DNA from 2 places in the Caulobacter sp. FWC2 genome. Region 1 is predicted to be linked to the other one. Evidence: predicted binding sites of a transcription regulator. Region 1 holds the regulator's gene; the other holds the start of a gene.
The links. The regulator HrcA, encoded in region 1, represses chaperone genes, less so after heat shock. The targets are predictions, from matches to a motif close to GTTAGCANTCNNNNNNNNNGANTGCTAAC.

Region 1 (7,138 bases):
CGTCCAGGCGCTTGAGGAAGCTCATCCCCAGCAGCGAGCCATTCATCGGCGCCTTGTTGATCATCACCCGGAAGCCCTCGAGCTTGATCGAGCCGATCTCCAGGCTGGTGGCGTCATAGGCGGCCGAATAGCCCTTGCCGTTGGCGGTCTCGGTCTCATAGCCGTAGTTCAAGGTGTCGAGGGGAATGCCCAGGCGGCGGGCGTCGTCGGGGCTGAGCACGGTCTCGGTCGCGCCGGTGTCGACCATGAACCGCACGCGCTGGCCGTTGACCAGACCGTCGACGACATAGTGGCCGCCTTCGCCTTGCGGGACGACCAGGGTGCGCTCGCCTACGGCTACGGGCGTGCCGACATTGAAGGCCAGCTTGAGCCTTTGCGGGACCTCGGCCAGCTCGGCGCGGTAGGCGTAGCCCAGCGCCAGGACCGCGATGATCCCGCTCCAGATCGCGACATATTTCAGGTGCTGGCCGATCGAGCCCTGCAGGCCGCGCAGCAGCGCCGTCGAGACCAGCACCACGACGCCGATCTGGTAGACGAGGTCAGCCTTGTCGTCGCCGGTCCGCATCGCCTCGGGAAAGGCGCGCCAGAGCGCGAAGGCCAAGGCGCCGATGGCGGCTAGCAGCCCTAGCCACAGCCAGAGCCGATGACGCGGGACTCCTTGCGGCGTTGACCTGACCGCCGGCGGGGGCGCGTCGGGTTGGTCCCACGGGCCTTTCATTGGGCGGCTCTCATCATTTGGCGAGGGGCATCAATTCAGCCGCCGCTTCTTCAGCAGGCTGGCGCGGTCCATCGAGCGGATCTCGACCTCGAAGGCGTCGCCCTCGCGCAGGACCTTCAGGGGCACGCCGACGCCGGCGTCGCCCAGGCTCCACATCGTTTCGTAGAATTCGGACAGGGTCGAGACCGGCATGCCGTCGACGGCCAGGATCAGGTCGCCAGCCTTCAGCTCGGCGCGGGCGGCCGGACCCTTGGGCGAAATGCCGACGATGACGACGTGGCTGTCCATCTCCTGGGCGAAGACGCCCAGCCACGGCCGCGGCGGATGCGGGCTGCGGCCGCGGGCCAGTTCATCCAGGATCGGCGGCAGCAGCTCGGCGGGCACGAACATGTTGATCGGCCGCGCCAGGCCTTCGTTGTCGCGGCCTTCCAGGGTCAGGGAGCCGAGGCCGACGAGGTCGCCCTTGGGGCCGATCAGAGCCGCGCCGCTCCAGTGCGGATGGGCCGGGCCGGTGATGATGGCGTCGTCCAGCAGGTATTCCCAGTAGCCGGCGAACGGCATGCGGGCCAGGACCTTGCCGGCCACCGCGTGGGCGCGGCCGCCGGCGCCGGCGGCGATGATCGCGTCGCCGGTGTCCAGGTCCTTGGCGCTGCCGATGGTCATGACCGGCAGGTCCAGCGGCTCCAGCGCCTGGACCAGGCCCAGGCCGGAACGAACGTCCAGGCCCAGCACGTGGGCCGGCACGCGGCGGCCGTCGTTGCGGGTGAGGATGACATCCGTCGCCTCGGTGATCAGATAGGCCATGGTCAGCACCAGGCCGCCGGGGCCGATGACCACGCCATTGCCGACGCGCTCGGTCCCCAGGATGCCCGCCGTATAGGCGTCGGGCGGGACGGTCGCTTCCAGCGCCACCATAGAGGCCAGCGCCTGGTCCAGGTCGAAGCGATAGGCCTCCGCCGACGGGCGCAGGCGGGCTTCGACTTCATGGCCTTCGAACGGGGTGGTCACGCAGAACTCCTGAATCCTTGGATCTGGAATCTGGGACCGTTACCCCGTTCCGGCAAGTGCGGCCCGAACGGGATGGCGCGGCCACCCCGTTCTTCTTGCGGGAAGGACGGCGGCCGTTAGGCTTCGATCGCCGCCCGTTGGATGACGAACAGCTCGTTGATGCCCTTCTCGGCCAGGCCGAACAGGGTCTCGAACTCGGCGCGAGTGAAGCCGCGCTTTTCGCCGGTGGCCTGGATCTCGACGATGTCGCCCACACCGGTCAGGACGAAGTTGCTGTCGGCCTCGGCGCTGGAGTCTTCCTCGTAGTCGAGATCGAGGACGGGGGTGTCCTTGAAGACGCCGCACGAGACGGCCGCCACCTGGCCCAGAATCGGGTCGGTCTTCAGCACGCCTTCGGCCAGCAGGTAGTTGACCGCCAGGCGCAGGGCGACCCAGGCGCCGGTGATGGCGGCGGTGCGGGTGCCGCCGTCGGCCTGGATGACGTCGCAGTCCAGGCTGATCTGGCGTTCGCCCAGGGCCTTCAGGTCGACGACGGCGCGCAAGCTGCGGCCGATCAGGCGCTGAATCTCCTGGGTGCGGCCGGTCTGCTTGCCGGCGGCGGCTTCGCGGCGGCCGCGGGTGTGGGTGGCGCGGGGCAGCATGCCGTACTCGGCGGTGACCCAGCCGGCGCCCTTGTTGCGCATCCAGCCCGGGACGTTTTCTTCGACCGTGGCGGTGACCAGCACCTTGGTGTGGCCGAAGCTGATCAGGCAGGAGCCTTCGGCGTAGCGGTTGACGCCAGTTTCCAGCGTAACGGCGCGCAGCTGGTCGGGGGCGCGTTCGGACGGACGCATGCTAGAAACTCCGGTCTTTAGAAAAGGGAGGGGCTTTGAATGTGTGTGTCAGGCCGCTTATCCTATTGCGAGGCGCGGTTGAAAGAGGCCGACCGCTTTTGTCCGCCGACCGGGTCCCAAACGACACGCCCCTCATGGCCTTTTAGAACATGACGCATCTCTTCCCTGGTCCGATCGTCCCCGCGCCTGGTCTTGGCGAGATGGACAGCCGCGCCCGCGATATCTTCCGCCGGGTGGTGGAGTCGTACCTGGAGACCGGCGAGCCGGTCGGGTCGCGCACCATTTCCAAGGGCGGCCTGGCTTTGTCGCCGGCGTCGATCCGCAACACCATGCAGGACCTGGCGCAACTGGGCCTGCTGGACGCCCCTCACACCAGCGCCGGTCGGATGCCGACCCACGCGGGCCTGCGGATGTTCGTCGACGGCTTTCTGGAAGTCGGCGACATCGGCGAAGAGGAAAAGCGCGCCATCGAGGCGCGGCTGGCCGTGAAGGGGCGCTCGTTCGAGGAAGCCCTGGGCGAGGCCTCGTCCATCCTCTCCGGCCTGGCCGGCGGGGCGGGCATCGTCGTCACCCCCGTCCGCGAAGGCGGGGTCAAGCATGTGGAGTTCGTGCCGCTGGGCGGCGGCCAGGTGCTGGCGGTCATGGTGTTCGAGGACGGCCAGGTCGAGAACCGGCTGATGCGCCAGGCTCCCGGCGTGACGCCCTCGGCGCTTCAGGAGGCCAGCAACTTCCTCAACGCCCGCCTGCGCGGCCGCACCCTGTCCGAGGCGCGCAGCGAGATGGGCGGCGAGCTGGACATCGCCCGTCGCCAGCTGGACGAGACCGCCGCCCGCCTGGTCGAGGACGGGCTGGCCGCCTGGAGCGGCGGCGAGGGCGACGCCCGCTCGCTGATCGTGCGAGGGCAGGGGAACCTCCTGGTCAACGCTCGGGCCCGCGAGGACATCGACCGCGTGCGCCAGCTGTTCGACGACCTGGAGCAGAAGGGCCAGCTGATCGGCCTGCTGGACGACGTCCGTGACGCCGAGGGCGTGCGCATCTATATCGGAGCGGAGACGCGGCTCTTTTCGCTTTCGGGTTCCTCGGTGATCGCGGCGCCCTATATGACGGGCCGACAGAAGGTGCTGGGCGCGATCGGCGTGATCGGGCCCGCGCGTTTGAACTACGCCCGAGTCATTCCGTTGGTGGACTACACCGCCCGGGTGCTCGGACGGATGATGGATGGATAAGGACTGTACGAGATGACCGACGAGCAAACGCCGGCTGAAGACATCGCCTTCGAGGGCGCGGAAGACTTTGGCGATGCGTCGCAGGAGATCGCGGCGCTGCAGCTGGAAGTGGCCGCGCTCAAGGAGCAGGCCCTGCGCTACGCCGCCGAGGCGGAGAACACCAAGCGCCGCGCCGAGCGCGAGATGAACGACGCCCGCGCCTACGCGATCCAGAAGTTCGGCCGCGACCTGCTGGGCGTCGCCGACAACCTGTCGCGCGCCACGGCCCACAGCCCCAAGGACTCGACCGACGCGGCGGTGAAGAACTTCATCATCGGCGTCGAGATGACCGAGAAGGAGCTGCTCGGCGCCTTCGAACGCAATGGCCTCAAGCAGATCGCGCCGGCCAAGGGCGAGAAGTTCGATCCGCACCTGCACCAGGCCGTGATGGAGCAGCCGGCGACCGACGTCGCCGCCGGCGGCGTGATCACCGTGCTGCAGGCCGGCTACGAGCTGATGGGGCGCCTGGTGCGTCCGGCCATGGTCGCCGTGGCGGCTAAGGGCTCGACCGGCCCCTCCGCCAACGAGCCCTCGGCGGCCGCCAATCCGTATGCCGGCGCCGGCGCGGACGGCGACAGCTCGGGCGGTTCGTTCGACCAGAAGGCCTGACGAGGCCGAAAGCTTCGTTTTTCGGACCGCGGGGCGCGCGAATGACGGGCGCGCCCCCTTTCGCCCTCCGCGCTTTGCGATAATGTCGGCGGTCCATTCTCAACGGGGGTAGCGGGCGATTCCTTGCGTTCAGCCCGCACGATCTGGACCGGACTATGAAGCTTACAATCGAACGGGCGGCGCTCCTGAAGGCGCTGAGTCACGTGCAGAGCGTCGTCGAGCGGCGCAACACCATTCCGATCCTGTCGAATATCCTGCTGTCGGCCGAGGGCGATCGCCTGTCCTTCTCGGCCACCGATCTGGACATGGAGATCATCGACGAGGGCTTCGCCCAGATCGACGTGCCCGGCCAGATCACGGCGCCGGCCCACACCCTGTATGAAATCGTCCGCAAGCTGCCCGACGGCGCCGACGTTTCGCTGAGCTTCAGCGGCGACGATCCGCGCCTGGTGATCCAGGCGGGCCGCTCGCGCTTCAACCTGCCGGTGCTGCCGGCCGGCGACTTCCCGGTGATGAGCAGCGACGGCCTCTCCAGCCGGATCGCGGTCGACACCAACGAGCTGATCCGCCTGATCGACAAGACCCGCTTCGCGATCTCGACCGAAGAGACCCGCTATTACCTGAACGGCCTCTACGTCCACACGGTCAATGAAGGCGGAGAGACCAAGCTGCGCGCCGTGGCCACCGACGGCCACCGCCTGGCCCTGGCCGAGATGCCGGCGCCGGAAGGCGCTGCCGGCCTGCCGGGCGTGATCATCCCGCGCAAGACCATCGCAGAAGCCCGCCGCCTGATGGAATCGGCCGGCGAGACGGTCGACCTGCAGCTTTCGCCCCAGAAGGTCCGCTTCGAGTTTGGCCAGGCCGCCCTGACGTCCAAGGTCATCGACGGCGCCTTCCCGGACTATCTGCGCGTCATCCCGCGCGACAACGCCAAGATCCTGACCTTGGACAACGACCTGTTCGCCAAGGCTGTCGACCGGGTGGCCACCATCTCGGCCGAGAAGAGCCGTTCTGTGAAGCTGGCCATCGAGCCGGGCCGCATCACCCTGACCGTCCGCAACATGGAAGCCGGCCAGGCCGTGGAAGAGGTCGAGGTTGATTACGACGGCGAGCCCTTCGAGATCGGCTTCAACGCCCGCTACCTGCTGGACGTCTGCGGCCAGATCGGCGGACCGATCGCCGAGTTCCGCTTCGCCGACCCGGCCAGCCCGACCCTGGTGGTCGATCCGGTCGACCCGGGCGTGAAGTACGTGCTGATGCCGCTGCGGGTCTGATCTCGCGATGGAGTCCTGAGGAACGAAGAGCGGGCGCTTCGGCGCCCGTTCTGCTGTCTGGCGCACTGCGGAGGCATCGTGGGGCGGGGGTCGACATTGCCCACGACGCCCTCTGCCGTAGGGTCATATTGCGATTGGTTATAAGCGCGCTAATGTCCGTTTTCCAAGAAAACGGGAGGTGCTCATGGCTAAGATTAACTACGTGACGGTCGGCTCGAACGACCTGGAGAAGGCCAAGGCCTTCTATGACGGCCTGCTGGGCTCGATCGGCATGAAGCCGTTGTTCGAGCACCCGTCCGGCGGCCGCCTCTATCGTGGTGATGGCTGCATGTTCGGGGTGCTGGGTCCGTACGACGGCAATCCGGCCTGCATCGGCAACGGCATGATGGGCGGCTTCGCTTTCGATACGGTCGAGGAGGTCGATGCCTTCCACGCCAAGGCGCTGGAGCTGGGCGGCACGGACGAGGGCGCGCCGGGCGCGCGGATGCCCAAGGTCTATTTCGCCTATTTCCGCGACCTGGATGGCAACAAGCTCTGCGGCTACAAGATGGGCTGAGTAGCTTCGGCCGGCGACACCGCTTAAGAACGCGCCATGGCGTCGGCCGCTTTGCTTTCCCTGACCTTGACGGACTTCCGCTCCTACGAGCGCGCCAGCCTCGAGACCGAGGGGCGTAGCGTCTACCTGTTCGGGGCTAACGGGGCCGGCAAGACCAACCTCCTCGAGGCGATCAGCCTGCTGAGTCCCGGAAAGGGGCTGCGAGGCGCCAGCATGGCCGAAGTCGGCCGGCGGATGCCCGGCGAGACCGTCGGCCGCGCCTGGGCCGTGGCCGCCGAGGTCGAGTCCGGTGAGGATGCTCCCCTCCGCATCGGCACCGGCGTGGAACAGGGTGGGGCCGCCCGCCGCACCGTGCGTATTGAGGGCGAGACCGTCTCGCCCGGCCGCCTGGCCGACCTCGTCCGGCCGATCTGGTTGACGCCGGCCCAGGATCGCCTGTTTCTGGAAGCCGCCTCCGAGCGTCGGCGGTTCTTCGACCGGCTGGTCTTCGCTGGCGAGCCTGGCCATGCGGCCAACGCCAACGCCTATGACAAGGCCCAGCGCGAGCGCATGCGGCTGCTGACCGATGCGGCCGAGGCCGGTCGCGCGCCGGACGCAACCTGGCTGAACGCCCTGGAGGCCCGGCTGGCGGAGTCCGGCGCCTTGCTGAGCCAGGCCCGCGCTCGCACGCTGCTGGCCCTGCAGAACGAGATCGACGGACGCGGCGACCGGCCGTTCCCGCAGGCTCGCCTGACGCTCACCGGCGAGTGGGAGAAGATGGCGCTGGACGAGGTCCCGTTCGCGGAAATCGAGGAGCGTCTGGCCGCCGCCCTGGCCGCCGCACGCCCCCGCGACGGGGCCGCCGGACGCGCCTTGACCGGCCCTCACAGAGGCGA
Region 2 (7,138 bases), 4.4 Mb from region 1:
ATGGCGGCTTCCGTGGTGATCAGCAGGCCGGCCACAGAAGCGGCGTCTTGCAGAGCGGTGCGGACCACCTTGGCCGGGTCGATGACGCCGTCGGCGATCAGGTCGACATATTGCTCGGTCTGGGCGTTGAAGCCGAACGAGGCGCTGGTGCTTTCCAGAACCTTGCCGACCACGATCGAGCCTTCGACGCCGGCGTTTTCGGCGATCTGACGGATCGGGGCCTGCAGGGCGCGACGGACGATGGCGATGCCAGCGGTCTGGTCGGCGTTGTCGCCGGTCAGGCCGGCCAGGGCTTGCGAAGCCTTCAGCAGAGCCGTGCCGCCGCCCGGGACGATGCCTTCATCGGCGGCCGCGCGGGTCGCGTTGAGGGCGTCGTCGACGCGGTCCTTCTTTTCCTTCACTTCGACTTCGGTCGAGCCGCCGACGCGGATGACCGCAACGCCGCCGGCCAGCTTGGCCAGGCGTTCTTGCAGCTTTTCCTTGTCGTAGTCCGACGTGGTGTCTTCGATCTGGCGCTTGATCTGGGCGATACGGGCTTCGATCGCGTCCTTTTCACCGATGCCGTCCACGATCGTGGTGTCGTCCTTGGTGATCGAGACCTTCTTGGCCTTGCCGAGCATGTCGAGCGACACGTTCTCGAGCTTGATGCCCAGGTCTTCCGACACGACTTGAGCGCCGGTCAGGATGGCCAGGTCTTCCAGCATGGCCTTGCGGCGATCGCCGAAGCCCGGAGCCTTGACGGCGGCGACGCGCAGGCCGCCACGCAGCTTGTTGACGACCAGCGTGGCCAGGGCCTCGCCTTCGACGTCTTCAGCGATGATGACCAGCGGGCGGCCCGACTGGACGACGGCTTCCAGCACCGGCAGCAGCGGCTGCAGCGACGACAGCTTCTTTTCGAACAGCAGGATGAGCGGCTCTTCGAGCTGAACTTCCATCTTGTCGGCGTTGGTGATGAAGTACGGCGACAGGTAGCCGCGGTCGAACTGCATGCCTTCGACGACGTCGAGTTCGGTCTCGGCGGTCTTGGCTTCTTCGACGGTGATGACGCCTTCGTTGCCGACCTTGTCCATGGCCTTGGCGATCATGTCGCCAACTTCCTTGTCGCCGTTGGCCGAGATGGTGCCGACCTGAGCGATTTCGGTGTTGGTGGTGACCTTCTTCGACGACGCCTTGATCTCGGCGACGACGATGGCGACGGCCTTGTCGATGCCGCGCTTCAGGTCCATCGGGTTCATGCCGGCGGCGACCGACTTCAGGCCTTCTTGCACGATGGCCTGGGCCAGGACCGTGGCGGTCGTGGTGCCGTCACCGGCCTTGTCGTTGGTCTTCGAGGCCACTTCGCGGATCATTTGCGCGCCGAGGTTCTCGAAACGATCGCTCAGTTCGATTTCCTTGGCGACCGAGACGCCGTCCTTGGTCGAGCGCGGGGCGCCGAAGGACTTTTCGATCACGACGTTGCGGCCCTTGGGGCCCAGGGTCACCTTCACCGCGTTGGCGAGGATGTTGACGCCGCGCAGCATCTTGTCGCGCGCGTCCGAAGAGAAATAAACGTCTTTAGCGGCCATGTGTATGAGCCCTTCTAAAAGAGAAACTAGGGGTCGAAAGCGAAGAGGACGGAGGAGGCTTAGGCCTCGACCACGCCCAGGACGTCGCTTTCCTTCATGATCAGGAGGTCCTGACCGTCGACCTTCACTTCCGTGCCCGACCACTTGCCGAACAGGATGCGATCACCAGCCTTCACGTCGAGAGCGACGACGTCGCCCTTGTCGTTACGCGCGCCGGGACCGACGGCGACGACTTCGCCTTCTTGCGGCTTTTCCTTGGCGGTGTCGGGGATGATGATCCCGCCCTTGGTCTTGGTTTCTTCTTCGACGCGCTTCACGAGGACGCGGTCGCCCAGGGGACGAAATTTCATGGGTGTTCTCCGTCGGAACGGTTTCAAATAAAGGCTGCGCTGGATCGGGGAGCGAGGCTGTTAGCAGTCGCTCCCATCGAGTGCCAACGCTGGGCGTGAGTTAGGCAGCGCGCTCGGTTGAGTCAAGGACAGGGTGGGCGAAGTTTTTGCGTCGCCTGACCAAGGGGAGACCGCTGATGTTCGATCATATGGGGCTTGGGGTGAGCGATTTCACCCGGTCGGCCGCCTTTTATGACGCCGCCCTGGCGCCGCTGGGGATCCGCCAGCTCTATGTCGTGCCCAAGGAATTCACCAACGGCGTCGACGTGGCGGGTTATGGCCGCGAGCGGCCGATGTTCTGGGTTTCCGGCCACGACACGACGCAGGGCAAGCTTCACGTCGCCTTCGCCGCGGAAACCCGCGCCCAGGTCGACGCCTTTTACGAAGCGGCGCTGAAGGCTGGCGGGAAAGACAATGGTTCGCCCGGACTTCGCCCACATTACGATAAGGACTATTACGGCGCGTTCGTTCTGGACCCGGACGGCTTCAACGTCGAGGCTGTCTGCCGCGCGCCCGAATAACGTCGAGAATAACAGGAGTTCCAAGGCCTATGTCGAGCTACGTCCTGTCGCTGTTCCTGGCGGTCCTGGCCTGCGTCATCGGCGGGAGCCTGGGCGGCATGATCCTGGCCCGGCCGCAGACCATGCTCGGCCTGGCGGGGCTGGCCGACGACGACACGCCCAAGCCGCCGCTGTTCGCCGAGGGCCGGGCCTTGGGCGGGGTGCTGATCGCCTCGCACGGCGTGGCGGCGCTCTATCTCGGCTACCAGCCGCGCATCGGAGCGGCCATGGCGTTAGCCTTGGCCGTCGCCTGGCTGGGCGCGGCGGCGGGAAGGGCGATCTCGGCGGCGATGGACGGCGAGGCCGGGCGCTACAACAGCGGCGCGATGGTGTTCAACGCCCTGATCGGCATCACGCTCAGCCTGCCGTTCTTCAATATCGGCCGCGTGGTGCTGGAAGGCGCGCGACTGGCCTAAAGCGCCTTCTCGTGCGCGAGCAGCCAGCGTTTGCGATCGATTCCGCCGCCGTAGCCGGTCAGCGCCCCGTCCATGCCGATCACCCGGTGGCAGGGCGCGACGATGCTGAGCGGGTTTGAGCCGTTGGCGTGGCCGGCGGCGCGGACCGCTAGCGGACGCCCGGCGCGACGGGCAAGCTCCGAATAGGTGATCGTCTCACCAGCCGGGATCCGCGTCAGGGCCGTCCACACCGCGTGCTGGAAGGCCGTGCCGTTGGTGACCCAAGCGAGGGTGTTCAGGGCTTCGAACTGGCCGGCGAAGTAGGCGGTGATGGCGTCGCGGATAGCGACCGGCGTCGCGCCAGGCTCGGGACGCAGCGGGCCGTAGTGCGTTTTCAGCAGGCGGTCGAGACGGTGCTCGTGGTCTTGGAAGTCCATCGCGCGCAGGGCGCCGGCCTCGTCGGTGACGATCAGCAACTCGCCGATCGGCGAGGGCGCGCGGTCCAGGAGCAGGCGAGCGGGGCGACTCATCGGGCGATCATCGCCGGGCGAGGCGAGGGTGTCCGCCCGGAATTTGCGGCGGTGAAGCCCCCTCCACCAGCTTCGCTGGTCCCCCTCCCCCATAAAGGGGGAGGAGAGTCCGTGATTGCTCCTCCCCCTTCATGGGGGAGGTGTCGCCGATAGGCGACGGAGGGGGCGGCGCTGACCTACCGAATCCCCGGCACGTGCAGAGCCGCTTCCTTCTCGGCCTTCTGCTTGTAAACGAGGTCGCCGTACTTGCCGTATTCCATGCGGGCGATCGTGCGCTGGTGCACCTCGTCCGGGCCGTCGGCCAGGCGCAGGGTGCGGATGCCGGCATAGGCCTTGGCCAGGCCGAAGTCGGTGGTCACGCCGCCGCCGCCGTGGGCCTGGATGGCGTCGTCGATGATCTTCAGGGCCAGGCGCGGGGCCGCGACCTTGATCATGGCGATCTCCAGACGGGCCGACTTGTTGCCGGCCTTGTCCATCATGTCGGCGGCCTTCAGGCACAGCAGGCGGCACATCTCGATGTCGATGCGGGCGTCGGCGACGCGCTCTTCCCACACCGAGTGGTCCGAGACGTACTTGCCGAAGGCCTTGCGGCTCATCAGGCGCTTGCACATCTTCTCCAGCGCGACTTCCGCCGTGCCGATGGTGCGCATGCAGTGGTGGATGCGGCCAGGACCCAGGCGGCCCTGGGCGATCTCGAAGCCGCGGCCCTCGCCCAGCAGCAGGGCGTCCTCAATCGGCACGCGCACGTCCTTGAGGATGACCTCGGCATGGCCGTGCGGGGCGTCGTCATAGCCGAACACCGGCAGCATGCGGACGATCTCGATGCCCGGCGCGTCCAGCGGCACCAGGACCTGGCTCTGCTGGGCGTGGCGGCTGGCGTTATCCGGGTCGGTCTTGCCCATGACGATGGCGACCTTGCAGCGCGGATCGCCCACGCCCGAGGACCACCACTTGCGGCCGTTGATCACATAGTGGTCGCCGTCGCGCTCGATGCGGGTCTCGATATTGGTGGCGTCCGAGCTGGCCACCGCCGGCTCGGTCATCAGGAAGGCCGAACGGATCTCGCCGTTCATCAGCGGGCGCAGCCAGCGCTCCTTCTGGGCCAGCGTGCCGTAGCGCATCAGCACTTCCATATTGCCGGTGTCGGGCGCCGAGCAGTTGAAGACTTCCGAGGCGAAGCCGACCTTGCCCAGCTGTTCGGCGATCAGGCTGTATTCGAGGTTGGTCAGTTGCACGCCCTCGAACTGGAACGTGTCGTCGACATGGGTCTGGCCGCTGTGCGGCGGCATGAAGAAGTTCCACAGGCCGGCGGCCTTGGCTTTCGCCTTCAGCTCCTCGACGACCTGGACGACCTTCCAGCGCTCGGCGCCGAGTACGTCCATCTCGGCCTCGTATCGCGGAATGGCCGGCACGATGTGCTCGTCCATGAACGCGGTGACGCGGTCCAGGAAGGCGCGCTGCGTGGGGGAGATGTCGAAGTCCATGGTCGTTCCCTCTACCCGGTTCTCAATGTGTCAAACGCTTGTTTGAAGTGTTTGTAGACCGGCTTCAGGCGGGCGGCAAGCGGGCAGGTGGGGACAGGCGTCGAAGCGGTTGTTCGAACTGGGTTGTCACGGCGGCGCTCCTGGCGGAAAACACGATCATGCTGAACCTGACCGCCGATACCCTGCAGGGCCGCTATGTGCGGCTGGAACCGATCACCATCGATCACCGCGAAGAGCTGCAGGGAGCCGTCGACTGCGATCCCGCTAGCTGGGAGATCATGTCGGTCAACGGCTGCGGCGAGGGCTTCGAAGACTTCTGGGGCGCGCTGCAGGGCGAGACCGACCGTGGCGAACGCATCGGCTTCGCCATCCGCCGCCTGTCGGACGGCAAGGTCGTCGGCACCTCCAGCTACCTCAATATCCGCCGCCTGCATGGCGGGCTGGAGATCGGCTCGACCTTCCTCAATCCCGACGCGCGTTCGGGTCCGGTCAATCCGGAGAGCAAGCGCCTGATGCTGGCCCACGCCTTCGAGAAGGCCGGGGCCATCCGCGTCGAGTTCAACATCGACGTCCGCAACGCCCGCAGCCAGGCCGCCGTCGGCAAGCTGGGGGCCAGCAAGGAAGGCGTGTTGCGCAACCACAAGGTCACCTGGACCGGCCACATCCGCGACACGGCGGTGTTCTCGATCACCGACTACGACTGGCCGGCGATCCGCGAACGGCTGGAATTCCGCCTCAGCGAAACCTTCGTCTAAAAAGGTTCCCCGGGGTCGCGAAATAAAACGGCGTTAGCTCAACGGTTGTAACCGTTCACAAAGCTTCGGCCTCTAACGTCCTATTCCATGACGGCCATCTGCTGCCTGCGCATCCTGTTCACCGTTGGCGAGAGCCAGCCGGGTGAAGTCCCCAAGCATAAGGCGCAGGGGGTGGCGGATGCGTTCCTGAAGGCCCGATGGCGCGCGCCGCGCAAGTGCGGGGCCGTGGCGCCTCTGGCCTTCGTCCTGGCCGATAACCGCGTCGAGACCCTCGATCCCACCGAGATGCAGGCCGTGGCGGCCGAGCTTGAGAAGGTGCTCTTCCCCGGGCGCCCGATCGGCCAGATCGCCCTGATGACCTTCGAAGGCGACGAACAGGCCGTCCTGAAATTCGCGGCCCTGACCCAGGCCGAGCTCGCGGGCCTGATGGCCGGCGAAGGTTATGAAGGCCCTCCCGGCCGCGTCCACGTGGTCACCGCCGACAGCGTCGAGCCTCGCCCCAGCACCCGGGCGGAAGCCAAGACCTTCGCCGAGGACAAGGCCAGCGCCAAGAAGCCGGGCCTGGCCGCCGCCACGACCGTGACGCCGCCGCCCAAGACCGCCGCGTCCGTTTCCACCGTCCCCGCGGCCGAACCGGCCAAGCCGGTCGCCGCCAAGGCTCCGCCGCCCGTCGCCGCAGCCGTCGCGCCGGAACCGCCCAAGGCTCAACCGGCCCCGCCGCCCACGCCTGCCGCCGCCAAGGTCGCGGCCCCGCCGCCGCAAGCCCAAACCGGCTGGTGGGGCGTCTATGACCTGGCGCACGGCGCCTTCGTCGGTTCGGCCATCGGCATGCGCGCGGACCTGATCGGTCCGCCGCCCGAGGACGACGGCAAGCTGCTGAAGCGCGACCTGATCTGCCTGACCGACACCCAGGCCGCCCTTAAGGCCGCCCCCTTCGGCGAGATCCAGGCCCCGTTCGGCTTCTGGAACCTGACCACCCCGGCCTCGCAGGAGGCCTATAAGAGCCGCCTCTCGCGTTATCCGCTGGATCAGCTGCCGCGCCTGACCGCCACGATCTACGCCACGCCGCGCGAGGCCTCGATCGGCATGCTGCAGCAGATGCGCCTGTTCCTGAAGGGCAGCTTCTCGCGGATGGACGTCCAGGTCTGCGACCCGACCTTCCCGATCTCGGGCCTGCCGCACGAACTGGTCGACAGCATCACCCTGGTGCTGAACGGCGAGACCGAGCACGACCGGTTGAAGCAGATCCTCAAGTTCGTCGAGCGCAAGGCCGCCTACGTCGCCAAGGGCGTGGCCCAGGCCGCGGCTAATGTCTGCTCGGCGGTCGAACTGGAAGCCTGCAAGGCTGGAGGGATCGCCTTCGTGCGCGGCCCCGCCGTCACCGACCTGCTGGAAAAGCCGGTCGCCAGCGCCGACGGCGCGACCCTGGCGGCGGCCAACGCGGCCTGAAGCCCGCTGAT

Region 2: a site for HrcA is predicted at 1,975-2,003, ahead of groES (co-chaperone GroES). Genes of this name have one in related genera too.

Annotation. Positions count from the first base shown of each region.
Region 1 covers NZ_PEBF01000001.1:4,966,317-4,973,454, reverse strand. The annotation lists gene CSW62_RS23430 (TIGR02281 family clan AA aspartic protease) at 1-718, opposite strand, end outside; gene CSW62_RS23425 (S1C family serine protease) at 749-1,726, opposite strand; gene rph (ribonuclease PH) at 1,843-2,559, opposite strand; gene hrcA (heat-inducible transcriptional repressor HrcA) at 2,709-3,785, shown strand; gene grpE (nucleotide exchange factor GrpE) at 3,798-4,433, shown strand; gene dnaN (DNA polymerase III subunit beta) at 4,589-5,707, shown strand; gene CSW62_RS23400 (VOC family protein) at 5,892-6,263, shown strand; gene recF (DNA replication/repair protein RecF) at 6,300-7,138, shown strand, end outside.
Region 2 covers NZ_PEBF01000001.1:582,855-589,992, forward strand. The annotation lists gene groL (chaperonin GroEL) at 1-1,565, opposite strand, end outside; gene groES (co-chaperone GroES) at 1,625-1,915, opposite strand; gene CSW62_RS02820 (VOC family protein) at 2,092-2,475, shown strand; gene CSW62_RS02825 (DUF4345 family protein) at 2,505-2,930, shown strand; gene CSW62_RS02830 (methylated-DNA--[protein]-cysteine S-methyltransferase) at 2,927-3,439, opposite strand; gene CSW62_RS02835 (acyl-CoA dehydrogenase family protein) at 3,616-4,923, opposite strand; gene CSW62_RS02840 (GNAT family N-acetyltransferase) at 5,082-5,678, shown strand; gene CSW62_RS02845 (hypothetical protein) at 5,766-7,127, shown strand.